4 regions of the Actinocorallia aurantiaca genome follow, and region 4 is predicted to be linked to each of the others. Evidence: riboswitches for the same ligand, from Rfam matches in the RefSeq annotation. Region 4 holds a riboswitch; each other region holds the start of a gene.

Region 1 (5,368 bases), on a different contig from region 4:
GTCCTTCATGACCAGCACCCGGTCGGCGAGTTCGGCGACGACCGCCAGGTCGTGGCTGATCAGCAGCAGCGCCGTGCCGGTCCTCTTCCGCAGGCCGAGCAGCCGCAGGATCTGCGCCTGCACGGTGACGTCGAGGGCGGTGGTCGGCTCGTCCGCGATGAGCAGCACCGGGTCGCAGGCGATCGCCGAGGCGATCAGCGCGCGCTGCCGCAGCCCCCCGGACAGCTCGTGCGGGTACTGGGAGGCGCGCACTTCCGGTTCGGGGACGCCCACCGCCTCCAGCAGGTGGACGACCCGCTTCCTGATGTCGGCGCGTGAGGCCGTGCGGTACGGCCGTATCGCCTCGGCGACCTCCTTGCCGATCGTGCGCAGCGGGTCGAGCGAGACCAGCGCGTCCTGCAGGACGTAGCCGATCCCGGTGCCGCGGACCTCGCGCCACTGCCGCTCGGTGAACGCCGTGGCGTCCCTTCCGCCGATCCGCAGGGTCTCCGCCTTCACCCGGGCGCCGTCCCCGGTCAGCCCGAGGAGGGTACGCGCGGTCACGCTCTTGCCCGACCCCGACTCCCCCACGAGCGCGACGCACTCGCCGGAGCGGACGGTAAGCGACACCCCTTTCACCACCCGGGTCGTGCCGAACTCGACCGTCAGGCCGGTGAGTTCCACCAGTTCCTCGCTCATGCGGGCCTTCCTTCCAGCCGTCGCTGCAGATACCGGCCCAGCACGGTGATCGACAGCACCGTGAGCGTGATCGCCACTCCGGGGAAGACCGCCACCCACCAGGCGACGGAGAAGTAGTCGCGGCCGCCCGCGAGCATCGCGCCCCACTCCGGCGCGGGCGGTTTGGCGCCCAGGCCGAGGAAGCTGAGCGACGCCACCGCCACGATCGCGGCCCCGACCTCGATGGTCGCCAGTGCCAGCAGCGGCTGGAACGCGTTCGGCAGGATGTGCCGCAGCACGATCCGAACGCGGGTGAGTCCGAGCGACGTCGCCGCCTCCACGAAGCCCGCCCGCCGGATGACCGCGACCTGCGTCCGGATCAGCCGCGCGTACTTGGGCACCATGAAGAAGGCGATGGCGAGCACCGTGTTGAACACGCCGGGACCGGTGATGGTGATGACCAGCAGCGCCAGCATCAGCGTCGGGATGGACAGGACCACGTCGACCAGGCGCATCAGCGTCTCGTCGGCGATCCGCCCGCCGAGTCCCGCCGCCAGCCCGATGACCGTTCCGGCCGCGATGGACAGCGCGGTCACCCCGAGGCCCGCCAGCAGCGAGGGGCGGGCGCCGTGCACGATGCGGGTGAGCAGGTCGCGGCCGTTGGCGTCGGTGCCGAGCGGGTGGTCCGCCGTCGGCCCCTGCAGGGCCGCCAGCATGTCCGTCCCGTTCGGGTCGCCGGAGACCAGCAGTCCGGGGAACACCGCGGCGGCGATCAGGAGGACGAGGAAGACCGCGGCGCCCCACACGCCGGGCCGCGGCGTCCGGCATTCACGAACCCGGCTCATGGGCACCTCGCAACCGGGGGTCGATGACCAGGTAGAGCAGGTCGAGGAGGATGTTGACGACGACGTAGACGCCGCTGGTGAGGACGACCACGCCCATCACGACGGGCAGGTCCTTGCCGGTGACCGCGTTCAGGGTGAGCTGGCCGAGCCCCTGCCGGGAGAAGATCATCTCGATGGTGACGAGGCCGCCGAGGACCAGGCCGAACAGCCAGCCGCCGAGCGTCACGGCGGGCAGCAGCACGTGCCGCAGCGCATGCCTGAACCGCACCGCCAGGTCGGACAGGCCGCGGGCCCGCGCCGTCAGCACGAACGGCTCCTCCAGGACGGTCTCCAGACCCTCCCGCATCACCTGGCTCAGCAGGGCGGTCACGGAGATCGCCACCGCGACGGCCGGCAGGACGAGCCCGGAGAACCCGTCGCCGCCCGCGGCGGGGAACCATCCGAGCTGGAAGGAGAACACCGTCAGCAGCAGGATCCCGGCCCAGAAGACCGGCACCGAGATGCCGACCAGCTCGAGCCCGGACACCACTCCGCGCAGCAGCCGACTCCTCTTGGCCGTCAGCAGGGACAGCAGGATCGCGGTCACCGCGGCCAGGCCCAGACCCGTCAGGGTGAGCTGGAGCGAGGGGACGGCCTGGCTGGAGATGAGCGAGGACACCGAGTCGTGCAGCTGGTAGGAGTGGCCGAGGTCGCCCTTCAGGACCCGGCCCAGGTAGGCGAGGTACTGGACGTGCACCGGCTCGTCGAGCCCGTAGTCGGCGACGATCTGCGCCCGGACCTCCGGCGTCACCGTGGACTGGCCGATCAGCGTGTCCTCGATGCTGCCCGGGGTCAGGTGCAGCGAGGCGAAGGCGAGTGTGACCGCGCCCCACAGCACCAGCAGCGACGCGCCGAGCCGGACGAGGGTCCGGCGCGCCACCGGGTGTCGTGCGGGCGTCCTGCTCTTACTCACCCGGCTCACTTGGTCACCCAGGCGCTGTAGAAGGTCGGGTAGGCCTGCGGCTCCCATCCGATGCCGTGCGCCTTCTTCGACGAGCCCAGCACGTAGTTGAAGACGTAGACGGGGAACACGGCGACGTCGGTGTTCACCTTCTGCTGCACCTTGGAGTACAGGGCGGCGCGTTCGGCGAGGTCGGTGGTGTTCAGGGAGTCGTCGAGCCAGCCGTCGACCTCCTTGTCGGTGTACTTGGCCTGGTTCTGGCCGTACTGCTCGGCGTTGGTGATGCTGGAGGACGAGAAGAGGTTGCGCAGGGCGTCGCCGTCCGCGCGCTGCCAGCTGAAGTCGGCCAGGTCGTAGTCGCCCTTGATGACTTTGGGCAGGTATTCGGCGACGGTGACGTCGTCGAACGCCACGTCGAAGCCGATCTTCTTGGCCTCGGCCTGGATCTGCTGGGCCAGGGTGTCGCGCTGTTCGCGGGCGAACGCCTTCAGGAACGGCCAGCGGACGGTGAGGCGCTCACCGTCCCTGGTGCGGTAGCCCTGGTCGTCCCGGCCGGTCCAGCCCGCCTCGTCAAGCAGCTTGGCGGCACCGTCCGGGTCGTACTTCCACTGGGTCTCGGTGCTCTTGTCGTACCCCTGGGTGGCGGGCGAGATCGGGCTGAACGCCGGCTGGAAGACGCCGAAGTACAGCTTGTCGACGACTGTCTTGAAATCGATGCCGTCACGGAACGCCTGGCGGACCTTCACGTCCTTGAACACGCCGCCGGCGGTGTTCGGGTAGTAGCTGTAGTTGCCGCCGGGGGCCTGCTTGGTCTGGAGCGTGAAGCGGGAGTCGGCCTTGAGCTGCTTGACGTTCACCGGCGGCACGCTGGCGATCCCGTCGACCTGGCCGCTGGTCAGCGCGCCGAGCCGGACGGAGTCCTCGGCCAGCAGCTTGATCTCCAGTTTCTCCAGGTGGGCGGGACCGGAGTGCGCGGCGGTCGGAGGCGCCCAGTCGTAGTCCGGGTTGCGGTGGTAGGTGATGCCCTGGCGCGGGGTGAACTCGTCGATGACGAACGGGCCGGTGCCGATCACCCGCTTGGCCAGCTCCTCGGGGCCCTTCTTCAGCGACTCCGGCGACTGGATGCCGAAGTAGGCGGTGGCCAGCGCGGCGAGGAACGGCGAGTGCGGGCGGGAGAAGGAGACCTTCACCGTCCGCGCGTCGACGACCTCCGAACCGGTGTAGGGGGCGATGAAGCCGGCGGCGAGCTGCGACTTGGTCTTCGGGTCCACGATGTGCTCGAGGTTGGCCTTGACGGCGGCGGCGTCGAAGACCGTGCCGTCGCTGAACTTCACGCCCTCGCGCAGCTTGAACGTGTAGGTCTTCTGGTCCGCGGAGATCTCCCAGGAGGAGGCCAGCCAGGGGTGGATCTTCCCCTGGTCGTCCAGCGTGACCAGGGAGTCGAGCACGGGCCTGGTGTAGAGGCCGGTGATGTCCTGCGGGCTGGCGTGCGGGTCGAGGTTCGTCGGTTCGGTGTTGACCGCGTAGACCAGCGTCCCGCCCTTGACCGGCTCTCCCGATTCCGCGTCGGCGTCCGCGGAGGTCCCGCCGCCGCAGGCGGTGAGGGCGAGGAGGGCGGTCAGCAGGAGGGCGGAGGTGCGAACTGCGTACATGTGGGGGGTCATGCCTTTCCACCGAGAGCCCCTGACGGGGCCCGCTCATTGCGGCGCTGGATCACGCCGCCAGGTGATCCCCGGGAGCACCCCGCGCGGGAACGAGGGTTGCCGGCCGACCAGCCGGGGCTTGACGTCGACGCTCTTTACCTACTTAAAAGGTAGGAAAATTAGAGTTAGATGTCAACGGTGCCCGGGAAACCGGGTCCGATCATGGCTCGATACACTCGGGCACCCATCCCCCGGAGGCTCCCCCATGCACCGCCTGCTCGGCCTGAGCGCCCTGCTGCTCGTCCCGCTCACCGCCGCGCCCGCGCAGGCCGCCGGAGCGGACGTCGTCTTCACCTACGACAAGAAGGTCGTCGTCCAAGGGCCCGGCACCTGCGTGCCGGCGAACATCAGGGCGGCGGCCACCGCGCCCTCCGGCTCGACCTTCCGGGCCAAGCTGTACGACTCCCGCGGCCGGGGCGGCTGGATCTCGTCGAAGCTCTCGGCCGGGGAGGACGCCTACGAGCTCGGCACCGGCTGCTTCACCGAAGAGGACACCGGCAAGTGGCGGCTCCAGGTCATCGTGACCGGCCGGGGCGGCAGGACGATCGCCGACGAGAGCTTCTTCTGGTGGCAGAAGCACGACACGAAGTTCACCGGCTTCAACGCGGGTCCCGAGCCCGTGCGCAAGGGCCGCAAGCTGACCGTGTCGAGCAGGCTCGTCCGCTGGAGCGACCGGCCCGAGCGCTACATCCCCTACTCCGCCCGCAAGGTCCGCCTCTACTTCCGCGCCCAGGGCACCTCGAAGTGGACGTACAAGGCGACCGTGACCACCGGCCGGGACGGCCGCTTCACCCGCGCCTTCACCGCGGACCGCGACGGCTCCTGGCAGGCCCGTTTCGACGGCACCTCCCGTTTCGACGCCCAGACCTCCGGCTCCGACCACGTCGACGTCCGCCCCGCGTCCTGACCCGTCGCCCGGTCGGCGGGGCTGCCGGGCAGCCCCTCAGAGCAGAGCCTCACGCGGGTGGGTGATGTTCTTCATGAACGTCCAGAGGGCCTCGGTCAGGACCTCGGGGTCGGGCCGGGGCGTCCGGTTGAGCGCCAGGCTCAGCGCCGAGCGCAACCCGCCCATGAGGCAGGCCGCCAGCAGTTCGAGGTCGCCGTCGGCGGCCCCCTCCCCGCGGCTGCGGGCCCCCGCGAGGTTGCGCGCGGCCCGGTCGATGATCAGCCTCATGTACTGGGCCTCGACTTCGGCGGCCTGGATGTCCCTGCTCATCTGCCCC
Region 2 (5,368 bases), on a different contig from region 4:
TTCACCGCTGATTGAGTAAATCGCTGCTCAGGCCTCGTGCGAAAAGCTTTATCAACTTCTGACAAATTGTGACTTCGCACACATCATCACGCTGAGTTTCACCTCGGCGACGGTGAATCTACCGTCGCCAGAATGGCGGTGATGTCTGAGGGCCAAGAGCTGGTCGCCGAACCCTGGCGGAACGTCCCGCGCGAGGAAGCCGGGTGGATGCGTCCCCATCTCCCGGCTCTGCGCCGGGTGATGGTGAAGGGCGTGCAGCAGCACGTGCCGGAGTACGCCCGGCCCGGCGACCTCGTCTACGAGGAGATCGTGGAACGGGCCGTCGGGCACGCGATGGAGCACTTCGTCGAGCTGATAGCCGATCCGGACATCTCCTGGAAGGACGTCCACCAGGTCTACTTCGACGTCGGCTACGGCGAGGCCGTCGAGGGCAGGAGCCTGGAGCACCTGCAGAACGCGATGCGGGTGACCTCGCGGATCGCCTGGCGGCACCTGTCGGTGGAGGCCGACCGGCTCGGCAAGTCGCGCTCGCTCATCGCGATACTCGCCGAGGCCAACTTCGCCTTCCTCGACGAGCTGGTCTCCGCCGCCGCGCAGGGCTACGCCAGGGCGCGGGAGAAGGCGGCCGGCGAGCGGGAGCAGCGCAGGAACAGGCTGCTCAGCCTCCTGCTGGCCGACCCGCCGGTGCCCCCCGAGGTGCTCAGGGAGCAGTCGGCGCTGGCCGGCTGGCCGCTGCCGCAGCGGTTGGCGGTGGTCGTGCTGCTGCCCCGCCAGGGCAGCGGCGGCGAGAGCCCCGCGGGTCTGCCGCCGCACCTGCTGAGCGGGCACGACCAGGGCACCCTCTGCCTCGTGATGCCCGACGCCGACGGCCCCGGACGGGTGGACGAGCTCGCCTCCGCCCTCGGCGGCTGGACCGGCGCGATCGGCCCGTCCGTGCCGGTCGAACAGGCGGGGACGTCACTGCGGTGGGCGCGCAGGACCCTGGACCTCCTCACGTCCGGGGTGGTCTCCGGAAAGAGCGGCCGCAGGTCCGGCCTCCTCGTCCGGGCAGAGGAGCACCTGTCCGCGCTGCTGCTGCAGGAGGGCGGGGCGCTGCCCTCCCTGGTGGCCGCGCGCAGGCTCGCCCCCCTGACCAGGGCGGGGGAGAAGCAGGGGCTGCGGCTGGCCTTCACCCTGCTGGAGTGCCTGAAGAACGGCTTCAACGCCACCGGGGCCGCCGCCGCCCTGTGCGTGCACCCGCAGACCGTCCGGTACCGGCTGGGGCAGCTCCAGGAGATATTCGATTTCGATTTCGAGAACCCCGAGTTCAGGCTGGAACTGATGCTGCTGCTCCAGGTGTGGATCCGGGAGGCCTCTGGTGAAAACGCGGGCAGCGTTTAGACTCCCCCGCATGCGTACCGTCGCCCCTCTCGCCCTGCTGGTGTTCGCCGCCGTTCTCTCCGGCCCGGCCCCGGCCCAGGCGGAAGGTCCGCTGACCATTCGCGCCATGAAGGCGTACGGGAATCCCGTCATCGTCCCCGGCAAGAAGACGAAAGTGCCGGTGAAGGTCGCCGTCACCGGCACGAAGATCACCGATGTCGACGTCACCCTCAAGCACGCGGGCGGTAAGGGGTTCGCGCTGATCAGCGATTTGAAGCGGGTCTCGGGAACCGCCGGAGACGGCGTCTGGAGAGGGACCGCCCTGCTCGACGCGAACGACTGGGGCGGCCGCTACACGATCGAGGTCGCGGCCACGGACGGAACGTCCAAGGACGCCTACTACGCCTTCAAGACGGCCAAGAAGACGGGCGCGGTGACGGTCCGGAGGGCCGCCAAGCTCAACGTGGCCGTTGCTCCCCGGCCCGTGACCAAGGGGGCCAAGCTGCGCGTTCAGGGAACCCTGCGGGCCCTGGGGGCGAAGGGCGCCTACGCGGCGTTGAAAAAGCAGAAGATCGAGATCTGGTTCAAGCCGAAGGGCAAGAAGAAGGGCACCCGGATCGCGGTGGTCACGACCAATTCCAAGGGTCGCTATTCGCGCCTCTTCACCGCCAAGAAGGACGGCACCGTCGCGGCCCGCTACAACGGCACCACCGTGTGGCAGAAGAAGGTGACCGGTTGGAAGACGGTGGACGTACGCTGAGTCCATGTTGACCCTGATGGCGGTACACGCCCACCCCGACGACGAAGTGATCAGCACCGGTGGGGTGCTCGCCAAGGCCGCCGCCTCCGGAATCCGCACGGTGCTCGTGACGTGCACCAACGGCGAGCAGGGAGACGGACCGGGCGGGGTGAAGCCCGGAGAGCCCGGACACGACCCGGCGGCGGTCAGGGAGCTCCGGCTCCAGGAGTTGAAGAAGTCGGCCGAACTGCTCGGCATCCAGCATGTGGAACTGCTCGGCTACGCCGATTCGGGAATGGACGGCTGGGACGCCAACCACGCGGCGGACTCCTTCGCCAACGTCGATCTCGACGCGGCGACGGATCGGCTCGTGGCCCTGATGGAGCAGTACCGGCCGCAGGTCGTCGTCACCTATGACGAGAACGGCGGCTACGGGCATCCCGACCACATCCAGACGCACCGCGTCGCGGTCGCGGCCACCGACAGGACGGGGATCCCGGACAGGCTCTACTACACGGCGGTGCCCCAGTCGGGCCTGCAGATGATGTTCGACTACCTCAAGGCCAGCGGGCTGGCCGAGGAGCTGGGCATGGAGGAGCCGATGAACTTCGGCGTCTCCGACGAGATGATCACCACGACGGTGGACGTCGCGCAGTACGCGGAGGCCAAGTTCGAGGCGCTGAGGGCGCACGCCAGCCAGGGCGACAGCATCTTCCTGCTGCAACTGCCCGAGGAGGCCAAGCCGATCGTCTTCGGTGCGGAGTCGTTCATCCGGGTGCGCGGCGAGGGGCCGGACAAGGAGGACGACCTCTTCGCCGGGCTCGCCTGAGACCGCCGGGCCGACCGGGCTGGAAGGGCCCGGCGGGCCTTGCTATAGTCCCGGCTAGGTCATGAGTGCCAGCGCCAAGCCCCGGCTCGCTGGCCGCCAACCCTCCTTCCGCGGTGGGGTGGTCCGGGTGACGACCTGGCCGGTCGCAAGAAGCGTCCGGCAAGCGCGGACCCGTCGGGCACACCCCGGGGTCCCAGGATCCCGGAGGCTGGGTCATGTCCGTTCTCACCCGTATCCCGCAGCTCGTCGGCGCCGACGCCCCCGTTCCCGTCACGACGGGCGTCGTGCCGTACGCGAACTTCGACTACGCGGCTTCGGCACCGTGTCTGGAGAGCGTGCAGGAAGCCGTCACGCGGGCGCTCCCGTACTACAGCAGCGTCCACCGCGGCGCCGGGTACGCCTCGCAGGTCACCACGCGGGCCTACGAGGAGGCGCGCGAGAGCGTCCGCTCCTTCCTCGGCGGGCCGCAGGCCGTCGTCTTCACGCGCAACACCACGGACTCGTTCAACCTGCTGGCGCGGGCGCTTCCCGTCCCGACGTCCGTCGTGGTGTTCGAGTCCGAGCACCACGCGACCCAGCTGCCGTGGCGCAACGCCGTCCGGCTGCCCGTCCCCGCGAGCCCGATCGAGGCGCTGAGGGCCGCCGGCGAGGCGCTGCGGGTCTGCCCGCAGGGGCCGCGCCTGCTCGTCATCACGGCGGCCTCCAACGTGACGGGCGAGCTGTGGCCCGTCCAGGAGTTCGCCGACCTGGCGCACCGCCACGGGGCGCGGATCGCGGTGGACGCCGCCCAGCTCGCTCCGCACCGTCCGCTGGACGCCCGCGACCTGGACTACGTCGCGCTGTCGGGACACAAGCTGTACGCCCCGTTCGGGGCGGGCGTCCTGGCCGGCCGCGCGGACTGGCTGCGTGCCGCGGCCCCCTACCTGAAGGGCGGCGGCGCGAGCCGGAACGTCGGCTCCGGCGGCTCCGTGGAGTGGGCGGCGGACGCCGAGCAGCGCCACGAGGCGGGGACGCCGAACGTGCTCGGGGCGATCGCCTTGGCGGCGGCCTGCGAGACGCTCACCGGCTGGGAGGACCTGATCGCCGAGGAGGAGCGGCTGCTCGGCAGGCTCCGGGAGGGGCTCGCGCAGCTCCCCGCCGTACGGGAGCTGTCGCTGTGGGGCCCGGAGCACCCCCGCGTCGGGATCGTCTCCTTCACCGTGGAGGGGCGTTCGGCCCGCTCCGTGGCGGAGTACCTCTCGGCCGAGCACGGCATCGGCGTCCGGGACGGCAAGTTCTGCGCGCATCCGCTGGTCCGTCACCTGCTGGGCGGCGAGGGCGGGTGCGAGGGCGCCGACGGCACGGCGGTGCGCGCCAGCATCGGCCTGGGCACCACGGACGAGCACATCGACCGGCTCATCGCGGCTTTGCGAACGTTCACAGACGCGACCTGACGGATGACCTTGCCCGGACAGGCCTGGAGTACCACTATGAACGGCATTACCAGTCGCTGATCCACGGGCGTTCTCGGACGTCCCAGGGCGGGAGTAGGCCGTGCGCGCTGAAGTGACCGTCGAGTGGCCCGAAGAACCGTTGCCGGCTCTCGGCGACCCCGGAGGGATGCCCGTGGAGCGGCTGATGGGCGAGCTTCCCGCCCTCTGGCCGCTGCTCTCGGAGAGCGTCGCGCGGACCGGCCCGGGGTTCTTGTATCCGGGTTCGCTGCGCTGGGGGCCGGAGCGGGGCTGGCAGATCCTGCGCGTCCCGCCGCACGGGGCGGGTGAGGAGCCCGTCCCGGAGACTCCCGGCGCGCGGGCACGCGACGTCTGGGCGGTGATCTGCGGGCTCGTCACGCTGGCCGTCGGACGGCCTCCGCGTGACCTCACCGACGCTTCGCTGCTGTTGGAGCTGCACGCGGGGAACTCGCCGCACGGGCTGGACGCGGTCGTGCGCGCCCTGCTCGCGGGGAACGACCCGGGCGGCGTGGTGGCGGCCGTGACCCGTCCCTGGGACGAGGGCGTCTCGGTGCGGATCGCGGCCGAGACGGCGGTGGGGTCTCGGAAGGCCAAGGGCGATCCCGAGTGGGACAACGAGGACGCGTTCGCCGCGGTCCGCAGCACCGATGGCGTGGTCGCGCTGGTCGTCTGCGACGGTGTGACGGGCCCGGGGGACGGTTCGGGTGCGCGCGCCGCGCGGGCGGCCGTCGCCGCCCTGAAGGACTACCTCGTCTCCTCCCACGACCTGGAAGGCGCGCTGAGGGCGGCCGAGGACGCCGTGGTCGGCCAGGGGCGCGGAGCGTCCACGGCTCTGTTCGCGGCCGTCCACCCGGACGGGAGAACGGCCCTGCTGTCGGTGGGGGACAGCCCGGCCTGGCTGGTGCGGATGCTGCCGTTCGGGGGGCGGACGGCGCTGCGCCTCAACCCCGACCAGACGGTGCTCGCCGAGTCCCTGCTCACCGACCCGTT
Region 3 (5,368 bases), on a different contig from region 4:
ATCACGCCCGGTCACCAGCCAGGACACGACCGGGGCGTCCCCACCGGCCTCGGCTCCATCCTCGGATTCCGCGACCCCGGTGTGCGGTGCCGAGCCTTGTCCCTCCCGGAGCTCGGCCAGGGCGGTACGGCGGGGTTCGAAGTTCGGCGGTTCGGCGACGACGAGGTGGCAGTTGGTGCCGCCCACGCCGAAGGAACTGACGCCCGCTATCAGGGGCGCGTCAGGCCGAGGCCAGGCTCCGGTCTCGTGCTGGACGGCCAGGCCGAGTTCGTCCAGGGGGATGCGCGGGGACGGCTCGGTGAAGTTCAGGCTGGCGGGAAGGGCGCGGTGGCTCAGGCTGAGGACCACCTTGAGCAGGCCCGCGATGCCGGCCGCGCCTTCGAGGTGGCCCACGTTGGTCTTGACCGAGCCGACGCGCAGCGCCGTCTCGGGCGTCCGTCCGGCGCCGAGTGCCGCGCCGAGCGCGGCGGCCTCGATCGGGTCGCCGACCGGGGTGCCGGTTCCGTGCAGCTCGACGTACTGGAGGTCGGCGGGGGCCAGGCCGGACGCCTCCACCGCCTGGCGGACGGCTTCCTCCTGGGCCCGGGCGCTCGGTACGGTCAGCCCTTCGGTGGTGCCGTCGTTGTTGACCGCGCCGCCGAGGATCACCGCGTGGATCCGGTCCCCGTCCGCGAGCGCGTCGTCGAGCCGCTTGAGCAGCACCAGCCCGCCGCCCTCGCCCCGGACGTAGCCGTTGGCCCGCGCGTCGAAGGTGAAGCAGCGCCCGTCGGGCGAGAGCCCGCCGAACCGGTCGGCCACCAGCCGGGACTCCTCGCCGAGGATGAGGTTGACGCCGCCCGCGAAGGCCAGTTCACTCTCCCCGCGGCGCAGGCTCTCGCAGGCCAGCTGGACCGCGACCAGCGCGGAGGACTGCGCGGAGTCGACCGTCAGGCTGGGCCCGCGAAGGCCGAGTGCGTAGGAGACGCGGTTGGCGATCAGGCCCCGGTTCAGGCCGGGAAGCGAGTGCCTGGTGACCGCGCCGGCCCGGCGCACCAGCCCGGCGTAGTCGGAGGCGATCGCCCCGACGAACACCCCGGCGGGGCGTCCGGCGAGCGCGGCGGGAACGATGCCCGCCCGTTCCAGGGCCTCCCAGGCCAGTTCGAGCACCAGCCGCTGCTGCGGGTCGAGCGCGGCGGCCTCCCTCGGCGAGATCCCGAAGAACGCGGCGTCGAACAGGTCCGGCCGTTCCAGAAAGGCGCCGGATCCCCGCGCCCCATTATCGGAGACGGCACTCTCACCCTTTTCAAGAATTCGCCAGAAGGATTCCGGATCAGGCGCCCCCGGAATCCTGCACGCCAATCCGACGACCGCGACGGGAATAACGCCACCCATATCTGCTCCTTGGCCGACCAGACCATTCATCAAGTCGAGTCTGCGCCTCGGGCAAGGGTTTTCACCACCCTTAACAACCCCTAGAAACCCCTAGCAGAGGAGGTCACAGGAATTCCGCCAGATCCAATCGGCGAGAAACACCGAGCTTGCGGTAGATACGGGTGAGGTGCTGTTCGACGGTGCTGACCGTGACGTACAGCCGGGAGGAGATCTGCCGGTTGGACAGCCCCTGCGCGGCGAGGGTGGCGACCTTGAGCTCGGCCTCGCTGAGCACCACCGAGGCCCGGGACACGCCGTGGGCGCCCGCCGGGACCTCCTCTCCCTGCCCGGGGTCGGAGGGCAGTCCGCAGGACGCGGCGATCGCGCGCGCCCTGGCCCCCGCGGCGAGGGCGCGCGCACGATCGCCTCCGGCGTCCCTGGCCTTGCCCAGCGCGCTCAGCGTGCCGGCCAGCTCCAGCCGGTCCCCGGCCTCCTCCAGTACCGCCGCCGCCTCCTCCAGCAGAGCCCCCCGCCGGCGCGGGGTGCCGGCTTCAGCCTGGAGCCGCAGGGCCAGCCCCCGGGTGCGGGTGCGCCCGGCGCCCAACCGGTCCAGCCGGTCCAGCTGCTCCTCGGCCAGCGCCAGGGCCTCGCGGCGGCGGCCGAGTTCGAGCGCGGCCCGGCCCGCCCCGATCCGCCAGGCCGCCAGGCCGGGCAGGTCGACCTCCCAGCGCCGCATCCGCTCGCCGCACTCCAGGAATTCGGCGAAAGCGCTCTCCGCATCTCCGGCAGCGAGGCGAAAATATCCGCGAGCCGCCAGATAATGCAGTCCAGCAGGCGTCTCGAACATCGTCGGAGGAACCGGGACGGCAAGGTAGCGAAGCGCGTCCTCATTCTTTCCCATCACCGCCTTGGCCGAGATCATGATGGCGAAGGGAATGCCGATCGCCACTCCCCAGCTCTGCCACGAGATATGCGTCAGCGCCGTTCTCACCGCCTCCACCGCGGCCGGGAGGTCGCCCTGCCGGAAGGCGCTCTCGGCGCGGATCGCGGCGAAGGCGCCGAGCCAGACCGGGTCGCAGTGCGCGGTGGTCTGCTCCAGCAGCGGCTCGCACCAGCGGGCGGCCCTGTCCGCGCGGTCGGCATAGACGAGCGTGGCGAGGGAGGCCAGCAGCGGCTCCAGCGCGCCGGAGCCCATCGGGCAGTCGCCGAGCACCCGTTCGGCCCGGGCCACCGCTTCGTCCCCGGCGCCGGTGGACATGAGCTCGCGCAGCGCGTCCAGGCCCTCGCAGATCGGGGGCGGCGAGGCGCACGCGTCCCGGGACGGACCGAGGAGACCGGGGTACCAGCAGGACGCCCAGTCCCGCAGGGATCGGACCGTTCCTCTCGGGTCGGGTCCCGACTCCAACTCCGCCAGGGCGAGTGCCGCCTCTTCGGGGTGCCCGGTCCGCACCAGGCTCTTGACGGTGGCCGGTGTGATCGGGGGGGCATACCGCATGGTCCGTCCTCACTGTTGCTTGCGACGTGCTCGAGGCACGCCGCCTGGCGTCACCCGGGGCACCCTGCAGCAGTGAGGGTTGCCGGCCAGCGAGCCGGGGCTTGGCGCTGGCGCTCCTTGCCGAACATCGCCAGAATACACACTAATTAAGTAGGAAAACCATAGATCCATCCCGTTTTCGTTGAATCTTCACCCCTCCCCGGCTCAGCGGAGGAGGGACAGGGAGTCCAGGTCCAGGGCGTGGTCGGCGTGGCGGGCGGTCATGGTGCAGAACATGTCGTCGCCGCGGTCGGTGCGCTCCACGAGCATGGAGGCGCCGATGGACATGGTGATGCCGTGGAAGGCGTGTTCGCGGTAGGAGGTCCAGCAGTCGTCCCAGGTCAGGGGGATGCCACTCGCGGCCAGGGAGGCGTGGTAGCGGCGGACGAGGGCGTGCTCGCAGGCGCGGCGGGTCTCCGTGGGGAGACTGGAGCCCAGGAAATAGGACAGGTCGGACAGCGGGGACCCGTAGGTGCAGGTCTGCCAGTCCACGATGTAGGGGCGGGAGCGGCCGAACAGGAGGTTGTCGGCGCGGAAGTCGCCGTGAGTGAGGCTCGCCGGACCGGGACGGGGAGCCAGGTAGGCGGCCATGCGCGGGAGGAAATCCTCGATGAGCGCGAGGATCTCGGGGGTCAGGCGCTCGGCGTAGCGGTCGCGGAAGCCGTCGTACAGGCCGGTGACCATCGCCGCAGTGAACTCGGAGGAGGCCGCGTCGTGGCGGTTCAGCCACGGGAGGGCGGCCAGGTCCGGGGAGTCCCAGCCGGCCGCGTGCAGGATCGCGAGCTCGTCCACGGCCGCCGCGGCCTCCTCGGCGGTGACGCCGGCGAGCTGGTCGCCCGGGCGGGCCGGGGCGAGGTCCTCCAGGATGACGGTGTAGTCGTCCTGTCCGGGCTCGTATGCGCTGAAGTGGCAGACGGGGATCGCGGCGGCCAGCCCCTGCGCCAGGTGGGTGTAGAAACCCGCCTCGATCTCGTAGGTGCGGATCGCCCTGGCCGCGGCGCGGCTCGCCGGGTCGAGGGCGGGGACCTTGGCGACCAGGGTGGCGGGCAGGTCCACGGGCCGCTCGTAGGCGAGGTTCAGGCGGAAGGTGTCGGAGACCTGGCCGGTGCCGACGGGAACGGCGTCGACGCCGGTCACCTTCACTCCGGCGAGGCGGGGCGCGAGGGCCTCGGTCAGCCAGGCGGCGGTCAGGCCGTGGGCTCCGGGAAGGGCGGGGGCGGTCATGACCGGTCCTCCTGGTCGTCGGCGGAGTTCGGGGAAGGCGCCCAGTCGTGGTCGCGCCACCCCGGCGGCTGGTGCCATTCGGTCCAGCCGTGTCCGGTGCGGCCGTCCTCGGCCTCGAAACGGCACAGGGCTCGCGGGAAGTACGCGAGGACGCCGTCGGGGGAGGTCACCGCGACGGGCGCGAACGCCGTCGGCGTCGCGGTCATCGGCGCGCCCTTCAGCCCGAGCCGCGAGTACTCCGGCAGGTCGTCCGGACCGAAGACCGTCTCGGCGCGGAAGCCGTCGAGGTGGACCGGACCCTCCTCACGCGCGGCGGTGAACGACGGCCATTCCATGGGGAAGCCGACGTTGGCCTGCATCCCGTGGAACCAGGTGCCGTCGTCGAGCCGCCCCGAACTCCACAGCCAGGAGACCGACCACCAGTCCCGCTCTCCCCACGAGTGGTCCCGCTCCCCCGAGGCGGTGACGTCGAAAGTCTCGTCGCCCACCCGGACCGTTCCCGAGACCGTGCAGGGGATCTCGTAGCGCGGCAGGTCCTTGTACGGGTACGCGCCGCCGACGGTGTCCCATTCGAGGTCCAGGACGAGCCTCGTCGTCTCGGTCCCGCCGAGGTCTCCGTAGGCGTCCGTCGCGGACGCGAGCACGTGCGCGACGGCGTCCAGGCTCACGCGGGCGGGGCCGAACGGTTCCGGGATCTCCTGCGAGGCCCGGTAGGAGTCCGTCCGCACCGCCGTCTCACCGGGGGCGGGCAGCGGGGCGTCGTCGTCCGCGACGATGACGAGCGGGTGCCCCGGCCTGGCCACGCAGGCCCAGTACCAGGCCCGTCCCCAGTTCGGGTAGAGGCCGAGCCGGACGTACCCGCCGAGCGAACCGTCCTCGGTGGCGAAGTCGAAGTAGTAGGACTCGTTCCACAGCATCCCCTCCCCCGGAGCGTGCCGTGACTCGTCCTCCTCCGTGAGTCGCCAGGTCCCGTGTTCCACGATCCTCACCATGCGGTCGCTCCTCCTCAGACGGACGCATGACGTTGTTCGCCGAACGATGTCACAAGAGCCAACAAAATAGAACAGAGTTCAAAAACCAGAATGATGAAGACCCCTGCGCGGTAGTACACGTTCCCGGCAAGGGCGGCTCGACGGTCGCTCGGAGGGTGCCGGACGCACTCGGACGGGAACGCGGGCAGGGCCCCCGCCCCCGCGCCTCGCGGTGGGGGCGGGGGCCCTCGCTTCTCCGGCCGTGCGGCCCCCCTCGTTCCTCAGTCCT
Region 4 (5,368 bases):
GGGTCGTCCCCCAGGTGGGTGTCGGGTGACCGCAGCGGAGCGAGGATCGGCTGTTTCTTTGCGGGGGTCTGGGGGTCGTCCCCCAGGTGGGTGTCGGGTGACCGCAGCGGAGCGAGGATCGGCTGTTTCCTTGCGGGGGTCTGGGGGTCGCCCCCAGATCAGTCCAGGGCGGCCAGCTGTTCGGCGAACCAGGCTCCGGGGGGCAGGGCCGTGGCGGCGTCGGCCAGGGCGGCGGTGCGGCGGCGGCGCTCCTCGGACGACATCAGCAGCGCCTGGTTCAGCTTCGCGGCGGTCTGGGAGACGTCGTAGGGGTTGACCATGAGGGCGTCGTCGGCCAGCTCGCCGGCCGCGCCCGCCTCCCGGGAGAGCACCAGCGCGCAGCCCTTCTCCGACAGGATCGGGCCCTCCTTGGCGACGAGGTTCATGCCGTCGCGGATCGGGTTGACCACCAGGACGTCCGCCAGCCGGAAGGCGGCGAGGGAGCGGGCGTAGTCGTCCTTGACCTGGAGGATCAGCGGGGTCCAGTCCTCCGTGCCGAACTCGTCGTTGATCTCCGAGGCGAGCCGTTCGACGGCGGCGGTGTAGTCGCGGTAGCGGGGCAGGTCGGTGCGGGAGGGGTAGGCGAAGGCCACGTGCACCACCCGGCCGTGCCATTCGCGGTGGTGGAGCAGCAGCTCCCAGTAGGCGGCGAGGCCCCGCACGATGTTCTTGGACAGCTCGGTGCGGTCGATGCGCAGGATGAGCTGCCGGTCGCCGATCTGCTCCAGCAGCGCGGCCCGGCGCTCGGCGACGTCGTCCCGCGCGGCGCGCTCCCGCAGGTCCGCGCCGTCCACGCCCAGGGAGTGCACGCCGATCCGGGTGGTCCTGCCCCGGTGCCGGACGGTCCGGGCGAACCGGTCGACCTTGGCGTCGAGGACCGACTCGCAGCAGTCCAGGAAGGCCTCGGCCCAGCGGTCGCACAGGAACCCGGCGTGGTCGGAGCCGAGGATGCCCTCCAGCACCTCGACGGCGATGTCGTCGGGCAGCAGGCGGAAGTACTCCGGCGGCGCCCACGGGGTGTGCGAGAAGTGCGCGACGCGGAGGTCGGGGCGCCGTTCGCGCAGCATCCGGGGGACCAGCGCCAGGTGGTAGTCCTGGACGACGACCTTCGCGCCACGCTCGGCGTCCTGGGCCAGGGCGTCGGCGAACGCCGAGTTGTAGGCCTCGTAGGACTGCCAGTCGCGCCGGAACGTGCTGTCGAAGTGCGGTTCGTTCGGGGTGTCGTAGAGCAGGTGGTGGACGAACCAGAGGGTGGAGTTGGCGATCGAGTTGTAGGCGCGGTGGAACGTCTTCTCGGGGATGTCCAGCATCCGGACGGCGCCCGTCTCGTGCCCGGCGCGGTCGAGCCGCCCGTACGGGTCCTGGCGGGCGGCGAGCCGGTCGCCCTCGGACAGGGCGGCGCACACCCAGACCAGGTCGGTGCCGGCCGCGACCGAGGCGAGGCCGGAGACCAGGCCCCCGCCGCCGCGGCGCATGCTCAGCGCGCCCTCTTCGGACAGGGAGAAGGACACGGGGCCGCGGTTGCTGGCGACGAGTACCTGCATGGCCAGAGTGTCGCATGCCACTGCGCGGAGGCGGGGAAGGGGACCGTTCCCACCCGGTACCGAGTGATCGAGCTAACATCGGAGGACGGTCCAAGGGGTGAGACCCCACGTGCTCGCAATCGGACACCTGTTGTAAAGTCGGGACACAACTTCATACAAGCCCGTGGATATCTCACGGGCGCTCATCCAGAGGGGTGGAGGGAACGGCCCTGCGAAGCCCCGGCAACCCTCCCGGTTCGCCATCGCGCCCATAGCGAGGCTTCGGCCGGGACGAGGTGCCAACTCCGGCCTGTGACCAGATCGGCACAGGGAAGATGAGGGAGAGGCCTCGTACTCATGCCCGACCTGGGTAACGCCACCGCGCTGATCTGCCGCGAGTGTGGCAACACCGTAGAACTCGGCCCCTACTACGCCTGCTCCGAGTGTTTCGGGCCGCTGGAGGTCTCCTACGACCTCAGCGGCGTGACGCGCGAGAGCATCGAGGCGGGTCCGCACAACATCTGGCGTTACAAGGACCTGCTGCCGGTTCCTTCGAACGTCGCCGAGATCCCCAACACCGAGCCCGGCTACACCCGGCTGGTGAAGGCCGACCAGCTCGCCTCCGCGCTGGGGATGCAGGCCCTGTGGGTCAAGGACGACAGCGGCAACCCCACCCACTCCTTCAAGGACCGCGTCGTCGGGGTCGCGCTGGCCGCCGCGCGGGAGCTGGGCTTCAAGGTCCTGGCCTGCCCCTCCACCGGCAACCTCGCCAACGCCGTGGCCGCCGCCGCGGCCCGCGCCGGCATCCGCAGCGCCGTGTTCGTGCCCTCCGACCTGGAGCAGCAGAAGATCATCACGACGGCCGTGTACGACGGCACGTTCGTGACCGTGGACGGCAACTACGACGACGTCAACCGGCTCGCCTCCGAACTCGCCGGCGAGCAGGAGGACTGGGCGTTCGTGAACGTGAACGTCCGCCCGTTCTACGCGGAGGGCTCCAAGACCCTCGGCTACGAGATCGCCGAGCAGCTCGGCTGGCGGCTGCCCGACCAGATCGTGGTCCCGATCGCGTCCGGCTCCCAGCTGACCAAGATCGACAAGGCGTTCCAGGAGTTCATCAAGCTCGGACTGGTCGAGGACAAGCCCTACAAGGTCTACGGCGCGCAGGCCGAGGGCTGCAGCCCCGTCTCCGCCGCCTTCAAGGCCGGCCACGACGTGGTCCGGCCGGTCAAGCCGGACACGATCGCCAAGTCCCTGGCGATCGGCAACCCCGCCGACGGGCCCTACGTCCTGGACGCGGTGCGCCGGACGGGCGGGGCCGTCGAGGACGTCACCGACCCCGAGGTCGTCGAGGGCATCCGGCTGCTGGCCCGCACCGAGGGCATCTTCGCCGAGACCGCGGGCGGCGTGACCGTCGGCGTGCTGAAGAAGCTCATCGAGAGCGGTCTGCTGGACCCGTCGCTGGAGACGGTCATCATCAACTCGGGCGAAGGCCTGAAGACCCTGGACGCGGTCGCCTCGGTGGCCAAGCCGTCCGCCAACATCGCGCCCAACATCGAGGCTTTCCGCGCTACAGGATTGGTCTGAGCATGAGTGTTTCCGTTCGCATCCCCACGATCCTCCGCACCTACACCGGCGGCGAGTCCGAGGTGAAGGCCGAGGGCGGCACCCTGCGTGACGTCATCGCGGACCTGGAGAAGAACCACTCCGGCATCTCCGCCCGGGTCCTGGACGACGCGGGCAGGCTCCGCCGGTTCGTGAACGTCTACGTCGGCGACGAGGACGTCCGGTTCGCCGAGGGCCTGGACACGCCCACTCCCGCGGGCATCCAGGTCTCCATCATTCCGGCGGTCGCCGGGGGCTGCTGAGGCCGATGACAGTGGAAAGGATCCGCCCGTCAAAAGGCGGGTCCTTTCTTTTTTGTTTTCCCGAATGGCTGGCCGGACCCGGCCGAAGCAATTCCCCGCCCACCCGCACCGCCGGTATCTTCCGGCACACGTCCATCCAGATGGACGGCTACCGCACCCTGGAGCAGGGGCAGCGGGTCGAGTTCGAGATCACCCAGAGCGACCGGGGCCCGCAGGCCGACCTGGTCCGCTCTCTTTGATCCGCAATTCGCGGGACCCGCAGGTGCTCGGCCCTGCGGGTCTTTCTCTTTTCGGATTCCGTTTCGTACGTCGCCGCGCGAAAGGGAGAGGTCACCGGTTCACGGAGGTCCTGCGCCAGCCGCTCCAGCTGTCCTCTCCGTCGTAGTCGTTCCAGCCGTCGTCGTAATCGTCGTAGCGGTCGCCGTGGTCGCCGTCGTTCCAGCCCCAGCGGTCCCACAGCCGGAACGGGCGGCTGACGTGGCCGTAGGTGCGGTAGGTCGGCGGGACGAAGATCCGGTACCGGTTCGAGAAGTTCCGCCCCCTCGACTGGCGGGTCTGGCGCAGGCCGCGCCCGCGGTCCCCGTCGTACCAGGAGACGCGGTCGACCATGCGGAAGTCCGCGCGGCCCCAGCGGTCGGCGCGCTCGCACTCGATGGTGCGGTAGCGGTACGGAGTCCTCTTCTGCAGGCAGACCCGGATGTAGGGCACCGGTACCCGGCCGTTGTAGGAGTGGCGGAACACCCGGACCTTCACCCCGCCGCGGCGTCCGCCCCAGGAGTAGGGCCAGACCTTCGTGTGGATCCGATGGCGGTAGCGCGACTGTTCTTTCTGCTCTTGCCGTGCGGAGGTCTCGGAGGCCTGTGCCGAAGTGCCCGTGGCGGCCGTCAGGCCCAGGACCATCGCACCCGAGAGCGCCAGCCCCAAGATCTTCTTCACTGCTCGTCCCCTTCTCATCGGACGAAGTAACCCTTGCCCCCAGGATCTTCACCTGAACACGCATGGTGCAAACTAGACTACAGAAAGTAATTACCCTAGCTCATCGCCCCATCGCACGGTTAGTTGCCGCATATCGCCCAGGTGCGGGCCCGTGGTGGGACCTTGCCTGCTCAGAGGTGGTCCCGCTTGCACTCGATGGGGGAGAGTGCTAAACAGTGATTGGCACTCTCCCCGTGAGAGTGATAACTCCGAAAGCTTTCTGGATCGGGACGATGAGGTCTCGCCACCGCGCGGCACACATGGGGCTGCCGGAACGGTGGGGCCGTCCGTCGCGGGCATCTGCCCGATCCGCCATGTTCCGTATCCACACGAGGAGGATCTGGAGCCTATGGCTGCCAAGATGATCGCGTTCAACGAGGAGGCCCGGCGCGGTCTCGAGCGTGGCATGAACCAGCTGGCCGACGCCGTCAAGGTGACTCTCGGTCCCAAGGGCCGCAACGTCGTGCTCGAGAAGAAGTGGGGCGCCCCCACGATCACCAACGATGGCGTGTCCATCGCCAAGGAGATCGAGCTCGAGGACCCGTGGGAGAAGATCGGCGCCGAGCTGGTCAAGGAAGTCGCCAAGAAGACCGACGACGTCGCGGGTGACGGCACCACCACGGCCACCGTGCTGGCGCAGGCTCTGGTCCGCGAGGGCCTCCGCAACGTCGCCGCCGGCGCCAACCCGATGTCCCTGAAGAAGGGCATCGAGGCCGCCGTCGCCGCCGTCTCCGAGCAGCTGTCCCAGCTGTCGAAGGACGTGGAGACCAAGGAGCAGATCGCCTCCACCGCCTCCATCTCCGCCGCCGACCCCGAGATCGGGGCGCTCATCGCCGAGGCGATGGACAAGGTCGGCAAGGAAGGCGTCATCACCGTCGAGGAGAGCAACGCGTTCGGTCTCGAACTCGAGCTCACCGAGGGTATGCGCTTCGACAAGGGCTACATCTCGCCCTACTTCGTGAC

What was found. A riboswitch is a leader RNA that binds a small molecule or an ion and turns the genes downstream of it on or off. The one in region 4 is predicted to bind S-adenosylmethionine.
Region 1: another riboswitch for S-adenosylmethionine. It lies ahead of ABD327_RS11845 (ABC transporter substrate-binding protein); the one in region 4 lies ahead of thrC (threonine synthase).
Region 2: another riboswitch for S-adenosylmethionine. It lies ahead of ABD327_RS02410 (aminotransferase class V-fold PLP-dependent enzyme); the one in region 4 lies ahead of thrC (threonine synthase).
Region 3: another riboswitch for S-adenosylmethionine. It lies ahead of ABD327_RS10930 (helix-turn-helix transcriptional regulator); the one in region 4 lies ahead of thrC (threonine synthase).

What each region holds. Positions count from the first base shown of each region.
Region 1 covers NZ_BAAATZ010000007.1:302,956-308,323, forward strand. The annotation lists gene ABD327_RS11830 (dipeptide ABC transporter ATP-binding protein) at 1-678, opposite strand, end outside; gene ABD327_RS11835 (ABC transporter permease) at 675-1,502, opposite strand; gene ABD327_RS11840 (ABC transporter permease) at 1,486-2,463, opposite strand; gene ABD327_RS11845 (ABC transporter substrate-binding protein) at 2,460-4,094, opposite strand; SAM riboswitch class IV at 4,133-4,245, opposite strand; gene ABD327_RS11850 (hypothetical protein) at 4,351-5,052, shown strand; gene ABD327_RS11855 (TetR/AcrR family transcriptional regulator) at 5,089-5,368, opposite strand, start outside.
Region 2 covers NZ_BAAATZ010000002.1:328,922-334,289, forward strand. The annotation lists gene ABD327_RS02395 (PucR family transcriptional regulator) at 142-1,380, shown strand; gene ABD327_RS02400 (hypothetical protein) at 1,391-2,119, shown strand; gene ABD327_RS02405 (PIG-L family deacetylase) at 2,124-2,927, shown strand; SAM riboswitch class IV at 2,985-3,099, shown strand; gene ABD327_RS02410 (aminotransferase class V-fold PLP-dependent enzyme) at 3,143-4,360, shown strand; gene ABD327_RS02415 (PP2C family protein-serine/threonine phosphatase) at 4,461-5,368, shown strand, end outside.
Region 3 covers NZ_BAAATZ010000007.1:95,713-101,080, forward strand. The annotation lists gene ABD327_RS10925 (type I polyketide synthase) at 1-1,371, opposite strand, end outside; gene ABD327_RS10930 (helix-turn-helix transcriptional regulator) at 1,475-2,845, opposite strand; SAM riboswitch class IV at 2,856-2,967, opposite strand; gene ABD327_RS10935 (phosphotransferase) at 3,050-4,108, opposite strand; gene ABD327_RS10940 (DUF7064 domain-containing protein) at 4,105-5,100, opposite strand; gene ABD327_RS10945 (MFS transporter) at 5,361-5,368, opposite strand, start outside.
Region 4 covers NZ_BAAATZ010000003.1:507,832-513,199, forward strand. The annotation lists gene ABD327_RS05580 (alpha,alpha-trehalose-phosphate synthase (UDP-forming)) at 159-1,583, opposite strand; SAM riboswitch class I at 1,763-1,904, shown strand; gene thrC (threonine synthase) at 1,920-3,149, shown strand; gene ABD327_RS05590 (MoaD/ThiS family protein) at 3,152-3,430, shown strand; gene ABD327_RS37435 (cold shock domain-containing protein) at 3,436-3,669, shown strand; gene ABD327_RS05600 (hypothetical protein) at 3,761-4,366, opposite strand; gene groL (chaperonin GroEL) at 4,755-5,368, shown strand, end outside.